One region of the Streptomyces sp. NPDC003327 genome, then DNA from elsewhere that is predicted to be linked to it. Evidence: riboswitches for the same ligand, from Rfam matches in the RefSeq annotation. Region 1 holds a riboswitch; the other holds the start of a gene.
The links. Region 1 has a riboswitch for glycine ahead of gcvT (glycine cleavage system aminomethyltransferase GcvT). Riboswitches for the same ligand answer to the same signal wherever they lie in the genome.

Region 2: it holds a riboswitch for glycine, as region 1 does, so the genes downstream of both, gcvP (aminomethyl-transferring glycine dehydrogenase) here and gcvT (glycine cleavage system aminomethyltransferase GcvT) in region 1, are expected to answer to the same signal.

The regions. Positions count from the first base shown of each region.
Region 1 covers NZ_JBSFSA010000067.1:15,744-19,545, forward strand. Annotated here, with positions in the region: gene glyA (serine hydroxymethyltransferase) at 1-66, opposite strand, end outside; gene gcvH (glycine cleavage system protein GcvH) at 99-479, opposite strand; gene gcvT (glycine cleavage system aminomethyltransferase GcvT) at 557-1,672, opposite strand; glycine riboswitch at 1,735-1,833, opposite strand; glycine riboswitch at 1,834-1,934, opposite strand; gene ACWDVG_RS30080 (AAA family ATPase) at 2,094-2,750, shown strand; gene ACWDVG_RS30085 (enhanced serine sensitivity protein SseB) at 2,905-3,645, shown strand; gene ACWDVG_RS30090 (enhanced serine sensitivity protein SseB C-terminal domain-containing protein) at 3,726-3,802, shown strand, end outside.
Region 2 covers NZ_JBSFSA010000058.1:9,587-13,388, forward strand. Annotated here, with positions in the region: gene ACWDVG_RS28950 (DNA polymerase IV) at 1-900, shown strand, start outside; gene ACWDVG_RS28955 (PRC-barrel domain-containing protein) at 964-1,350, opposite strand; glycine riboswitch at 1,452-1,550, shown strand; gene gcvP (aminomethyl-transferring glycine dehydrogenase) at 1,729-3,802, shown strand, end outside.

The sequences.
Region 1 (3,802 bases):
CTCGGCGTCGACGGCGGCGGCGACGTCCGGGTCCAGCTCGTGGAGGGGCGTGTTCAGAAGCGACATGAATCGATCCCTTGGGGGTCTCGGGCCCGGTCTCAGTTCCCGGCGGAGAACGCGGCGTACTCGTCGGCGGAGAGCAGATCGTCCGGCGTCTCCGCGACGCGCACCTTGAAGAGCCAGCCACCCTCGAACGGAGCCGTGTTCACCAGGGACGGGTCGTCCACCACGTCCTGGTTGGCGTCGACGACCTCGCCCGTCACCGGGGAGTACAGGTCGCTGACGGACTTCGTCGACTCCAGCTCGCCACAGGTCTCGCCCGCGGTGACGGTGTCGCCCACCGAGGGGAGGTCGGCGTAGACGACGTCACCGAGCGCGTTGGCCGCGAACTCGGTGATGCCGACGGTCGCGACGCCGTCCACGACGTCCGACAGCCACTCGTGCTCCTTGGTGTAACGCAGCTGCTGGGGGTTGCTCATGACCTGATTCTCCTGTATCGGGTGAGTGCTGATGAACGCGGGTCTCGCGGGCTGAGACCCGGGATGGGACGACTGCGTCACTTACGGCGCTTGTAGAACGGCAGTGCCACGACCTCGTACGGCTCGTGGGTGCCGCGGATGTCCACACCTACACCCTCGGTGCCGGGCTCGGCGTGCGCCGCGTCCACGTACGCCATCGCGATCGGCTTTCCGAGCGTCGGGGACGGGGCGCCCGAGGTCACCTCGCCGATCACCTCGCCGCCCGAGACCACGGCCATGCCGGCGCGCGGGACGCGGCGGCCCTCGGCGACCAGGCCGACCAGCTTGCGCGGCGGGGCGGTCTCGGCGCGCTCGGCGGCGGCCTCGAGCGCCTTGCGGCCGACGAAGTCGCCCGGCTTCTCGAACTTCACGACGCGGCCGAGACCGGCGTCGAAGGGGGTGAGGGAGGTGGTCAGCTCGTGGCCGTACAGCGGCATGCCCGCCTCCAGGCGGAGCGTGTCGCGGCAGGACAGGCCGCAGGGGATGAGGCCGACGCCCGCGCCCGCCTCGGTCAGCGCCCGCCACACGCCCTCGGCGTGCTCCGGCTTCAGGAACAGCTCGAAGCCGTCCTCGCCGGTGTAGCCGGTGCGGGCGATCAGGGCGGGCACGCCCGCGACCGTGCCCGGCAGGCCGGCGTAGTACTTGAGGCCGTCCAGGTCGGCGTCGGTGAGGGACTTCAGGATGCCGGGGGACTCCGGGCCCTGCACGGCGATCAGGGCGTACGCGTCGCGGTCGTCGCGGACCTCGGCGTCGAAGCCCTCGGCGCGGGCCACCAGCGCGTCCAGGACGACCTGGGCGTTGGAGGCGTTGGCGACGACCATGTACTCGGTCTCGCCGAGGCGGTAGACGATCAGGTCGTCGAGGATGCCGCCGTCCTCCTGGCAGATCATCGTGTAGCGGGCGCGGCCGTTGCCCACGGTGGAGATGTTGCCGACGAGGGCGAAGTCCAGCAGGTCGACGGCCTGCGGGCCGGTGACGGTGATCTCGCCCATGTGGGAGAGGTCGAAGAGGCCCGCCCGCGTGCGCACGGCGTTGTGCTCGTCGCGCTCGCTGCCGTAGCGCAGCGGCATGTCCCAGCCGGCGAAGTCGGTCATGGTCGCGCCCAGCGAACGATGCAGGGCATCGAGGGCGGTCAGACGGGGGGCAGTGCTCATCGGGTGGCTCCCGGGTCCCAGGGCTGGCGTGCAGGGCACGACATACATGACGGGTGAGGACGTCCTCCCCATCTGTCATGGAACCTGAGAGGTTCACCGGGGGCATCCCCGGCTTGCACCTTGGGTGGGGACACGCCAGGTGTCCCGCTTTTCAGATCTGCCTCATCCGCGCGGTACGGGGCCTGAGAGATTCAAGGGAGGGTCTTGCTCCTTCGGCGCCCGGCCGGATTGCTCCGGCCCGGGACTCTCCCGCGCGGATTCGAGCGGCCGGTATGCGATTGTGTGGCGCTGAGCGCGCCTGGCGGGCACATCATTGCATGCGGTGTCGGCGGGGCAAATCGCTTGTGCCTCATTACCGTTTCTTTACACTTCGTGGGGAAGGGTCTCCTCAGGTCTCCTGAGACCCGGCAGGGGGAGCACGATGAGGATCCAGCACACCGGCGCCTACGCGGCCGGCACCGGCATACCGGCTCAGCGCGCCCGCGCACGGACCCGCGGCCGGCTCCTGCGCGACCTGCGCGAGCGCGGCGGCCGCGGCCCCCGCGCGCTCCTCTTCGCCCCCGGCGACCTCGTCGTCGTCTCCGGCCTGCCCGGGAGCGGCAAGTCCACCCTCATGAAGCGCACCGCCGACGGCCGCGGCATCGACTCCCAGGACGCCCGCGAGCGCTGGGAGGCCCGGATGCCCCGCCGGCTGCCGTACGCCCTCTACCGCCCCCTGGTCCGGCTCGCGCACTACGCCGGGCTCCGCCGCGCCCTGCGCTCCGGCGCCGGCGTGATCGTCCACGACTGCGGCACCCAGTCCTGGGTCCGCGGCTGGCTCGCCCGCGAGGCCCGGCGCCGCGGCCGCGCCCTCCACCTCGTCCTGCTCGACGTCGACCCGGACACGGCCCGCTCCGGCCAGCGCGACCGGGGCCGCGGGGTCTCCGCCTACGCCTTCGCCCGCCACCGGCGCGCCGTCGGCAGGCTCCTGCGCGCCGCCGAGTCCGGCGGCCTGCCCCGCGGCTGCTCCTCGGTCACCCTCCTCGACCGCGACGCCGCGGACACCCTGCGGAAGATCGGGTTCCGGGAGGCGGTCTGAGCCCCCGCCCCCGGCGCTCGTACCCTTCTCTTCTGGCCACGGGGGTGGCCGTGCGGCATTAGGGTGCTGCGGGACGGAGGGCGGCGCGGGACGGCCGGGCCGGCCGCCCGGGGCGGCGCCGCACCGGAACCGGGCGAGAAGGGGACACAGGACCGTGGACGTGACGTGGCCGGGCAACGAGCTCGAAGAGGTCCTTGCCGCCTCACTCGGCAACCCCGCCGCCGGAGGCCGACTCGTCGAGGTGCTCGGCCGCAGCTCCGTCTGGGTGCCCCTGCCCAACGGCGGCGGCCCCGACAGCCCCGACCTGGACCTCCCCACCATGGAGATCGACGGCGCGGCCTACGTCCCCGTCTTCAGCTCCGAGGCCCAGTTCCTCGCCTGCGTCGGCACCCACATGTCGTACGCCGTCGCCCCCGCCCGCGACTTCGCCCGCGGCCTGCCCCCGCAGCTCGGCATCGCCGTGAACCCCGGCGGCACGGTCGGCGTCCCGCTGCCCCCGCCGGCCGTCGCCGAGCTGTGCCGCGTCGGGCGCACCCCGCTCGACGGGCCCGCCAGCGGCGGCCGCGTCCGCCTCTTCGAGCCGGACTGGCAGGACGACCCGGTCGACTTCCTCGCCGCCGCCTCCGCCGAGTTCGAGGCCACCGGCGTCGTCGTCACCGCCCGGCGCGCCCTCGCCAGCGTCGAGGGCACCGAACCGGCCCTCTTCGTCGGCGTCCAGCTCGCCGTGTGGGACGGCGTCGACCGCAACGCGCCGCTCGACGCCCTCGGCCGGGCCCTCGGCCGCGTCGAGGTCGCCTGGCCGGTCAACCTCATCCTCCTCGACGTCGCCGAGGACCCGGTGGCCGACTGGATGCTCCAGCGCGTGCGCCCCTTCTACCAGCGCGCCGCCGGGTGACCGGCCCCGCTGTCTAAGCTGGACCGACTCGACGAATTGACGCGTGACGCGGTGGAAGAGGGGCGGGACCCAGGGTGAGAGTGCCAGATGCCGCTGCGGCCGGACAGGTCGAGCAGCTGCTGCGCGAAGTGACACCCGGACGCTACGACGCGTACGA
Region 2 (3,802 bases), on a different contig from region 1:
CGGGAGCTGATCGGGCCGCGCTCGGTGCGGATCCTGCCAGGGGTCGGGCCCGCGACGGGCGAGCACCTGCGGCGGGCCGGGATGACCACGGTCTTCGACCTCGCGGAGGCGGGGGAGGACGAGCTCGTACGGCTTCTGGGGCGGGCGCACGGGGCCTCGCTGTACCGGATGGCCCTGGGGCACGACGACCGGCCCGTGGTGGCCGAGCGGGACGCCAAGTCGGTCTCGGTCGAGGACACCTTCGACGTGGACCTGCACGACCGGGTCCGGATCAGGATCGAGGTGGAGCGGCTCGCCGAGCGGTGCGTGGCGCGGTTGCGGGCCTCCGGGCACTCGGGGCGGACGATCGTCCTGAAGGTGCGGCGGTACGACTTCTCGACGCTGACCCGCTCCGAGACGCTGCGGGGGCCCACGGACGATCCCGTGGTGGTGCGGGAGGCGGCGGGGCGGCTGCTCGACGCCGTGGACACCACGGGGGGCGTGCGGCTGCTGGGGGTCGGGGTGAGCGGGCTCGCGGACTACACGCAGGAGGATCTGTTCGCGCAGGCCGCGGGGGCGGCAGGTGCCGGGCAGGGGTCAGGGGCGGCTGAGGCGGGCGGTGCCGGGGGTGAGGGGGCCACCGACTCCGGGGCGGCGGCCGAGGCCGGTGGAGCCCCGGCGCCCGCGGCGGAGGAACCGGCCGCCGAGCCGCACTGGTCGCCCGGACAGGACGTACGGCACGCGGTGCACGGCGCGGGCTGGGTGCAGGGGAGCGGGGTGGGGCGGGTCACCGTCCGGTTCGAGGAGCCGTGGTCCGCGCCGGGGCGTGTGCGGACGTTCGCCGTGGACGACCCGGAGCTCTCGGCCTCGGAGCCGTTGCCGCTGGTGGGCGGAGCGCCGTGCACGGGCGAGGCGGCCTGAGCGGCCGCCGCCCGCCGACCCCGCGGGGGCCTGGGGGCGGGCGGCGGGCCGGGGCGGGTGGGGTCAGGTGCCGTCCCGGCCCGCCAGGCGGCCGAAGTCCGTGTCCGGCGCGTCCGAGGGCGGGGGCGGGAGGGCCAGGCTGTAGTGGCGGTAGAGCTGGAGCTCCTGTTCGGGGGAGAGGTGGCGGCCGACGCCGAAGTCCGGGGCGTCCCTGATGAGGGCCCGCTCGTACGGGATGTGGAGGCCGTCCCCGTCGAGTTCGCTCGGCTCCAGCGGGACGAACGCGTCCCTGCTGAAGAGGCCCGTCCGGACCGCCGCCCACTCGGGGACGCCGGTCGCGTCGTCCAGGTACACCTCGTCCACGGTTCCGATCTTGTGGCCGTTCCGGTCGTACGCCTTGCGGCCGATCAGGCTGCGCGGATCGATATCGGTCTGCACGGTCCCTCCAATTGGTCGCAACTGCTCTACACCCTACGAAAGTGCACTTCTGGGATGTCGGCCACTTGAGCGACGGAGGGGCACAACGGCGCTGGTAGGCTGGCTGTGGCTGTCGACCCCGTGCGGGAGAGTCCCCCGGAGAAACCTTCCGGTGGCGCCGAAGGAGCAAATCCTCCCCGGAATCTCTCAGGCCCCTGTACCGCGCGGACGAGGTCACTCTGGAAAGCAGGGCGGGCGTCCGACGGCACCCGCCCTCACCGACGGTGAAAGCCGGCGGGCCGCGAGGCGTGCCGGTGAAGCTCTCAGGTTGAGATGACAGAGGGGGAGGCCGTCCGGGCACCCGCGCCGAGGTGCCCCTCGCAGGTCGTGACGACCAGGAGGCCCCCGCACATGACCGCCAACCGCATCCCGCTCTCCGAGCTCGAGCAGGGCATTCCCTTCGAGCAGCGGCACATCGGGCCCGACGCCGAGGCCCGCGCCAAGATGCTCGCCCAGGTCGGCTACGGCTCGCTGGACGAGCTCACGGCCGCCGCGGTGCCGGACGTCATCAAGAACGCCGAGGCGCTCGGCCTGCCCGCCGCGCGCACCGAGGCCGAGGTCCTCGCCGAGCTCCGCGCCCTCGCGGACCGCAACCAGGTCCTCGCCCCGATGATCGGCCTCGGCTACTACGGGACCTTCACCCCGCCCGTCATCCTCCGGAACGTCATGGAGAACCCGGCCTGGTACACGGCGTACACGCCGTACCAGCCGGAGATCTCCCAGGGCCGCCTGGAGGCCCTGCTGAACTTCCAGACGATGGTCGCCGACCTGACCGGCCTGCCCACCTCGGGCGCCTCGCTCCTCGACGAGGGCACCGCGGCCGCCGAGGCCATGGCCCTCTCGCGGCGCGTCGGCAAGGTCAAGAACGGCGTCTTCCTCATCGACGCCGACGCCCTGCCGCAGACCATCGCCGTGATCGAGACCCGCGCCGAGCCGACCGGCGTCGAGGTCGTCGTCGCCGACCTGTCGGCCGGCATCCCGGCCGAGGTCGCCGAGCGCGGCGTCTTCGGCGTGCTGCTCCAGTACCCGGGCGCCTCCGGCGCCGTCCGTGACATCAAGCCTGTCATCGACCAGGCCCACGAGCTCGGGGCGATCGTCACCGTCGCCGCCGACCTCCTCGCGCTGACGCTGCTCGCCTCGCCCGGCTCCCTCGGCGCGGACATCGCGGTCGGCACGACCCAGCGCTTCGGCGTCCCGATGGGCTTCGGCGGCCCGCACGCCGGATACATGGCCGTCCAGGACAAGCACGCCCGCTCCCTGCCGGGCCGCCTCGTGGGCGTCTCCGTCGACGCCGACGGCAACCGCGCCTACCGCCTGGCCCTGCAGACCCGCGAGCAGCACATCCGCCGCGAGAAGGCCACCAGCAACATCTGCACCGCCCAGGTGCTCCTCGCCGTCATGGCCGGCATGTACGCCGTCTACCACGGCCCCGAGGGCCTCAAGGGCATCGCCCGCCGCACCCACCGGTACGCCGTGATCCTCGCCGCCGGTCTGCGGGCCGGGGGCGTGGAACTCACCCAGGGCGCCTTCTTCGACACCCTCACCGCCCGCGTCCCCGGCAAGGCCGACGCGGTCGTGGCCGCCGCCCGCGAGGCCGGGGTCAACCTCCACCGCGTCGACGTCGACCTCGTGTCGATGTCCTGCGACGAGACCACCACCCGCGAGCAGCTCGCCGCCGTGTGGGCCGCCTTCGGCGTCACCGCCGACGTCGAGGCCCTGGACGCCGCGACCGAGGACGCGCTGCCCGTCGACGCGCTGCGCTCCGACGCGTACCTGACCCACCCGGTCTTCCACGCGCACCGCTCCGAGACGTCGATGCTGCGCTACCTGCGCAAGCTGGCCGACCGCGACTACGCGCTCGACCGCGGCATGATCCCGCTCGGCTCCTGCACGATGAAGCTGAACGCGACGACCGAGATGGAGCCGGTGACCTGGCCCGAGTTCGGGCAGATGCACCCCTTCGCCCCGGTCGAGCAGGCGCAGGGCTACGTCGCGCTCATCACCGAGCTGGAGGAGCGCCTCGCCGAGGTCACCGGCTACGACAAGGTGTCGATCCAGCCGAACGCCGGTTCGCAGGGCGAGCTGGCCGGTCTGCTGGCCGTCCGCGCCTACCACCGGGCCAACGGCGACGAGCAGCGCACCGTCTGTCTCATCCCGTCCTCCGCCCACGGCACCAACGCCGCCTCCGCGGTGATGGCCGGCATGAAGGTCGTCGTCGTCAAGACCGCCGACGACGGCGAGGTCGACGTCGAGGACCTGCGCGCGAAGATCGCCCAGTACCGCGACGAGCTGTCCGTGCTGATGATCACCTACCCGTCCACGCACGGTGTGTTCGAGGAGCACGTCGCCGACATCTGCGCCGAGGTCCACGACGCCGGCGGCCAGGTGTACGTCGACGGCGCCAACCTCAACGCGCTCGTCGGTC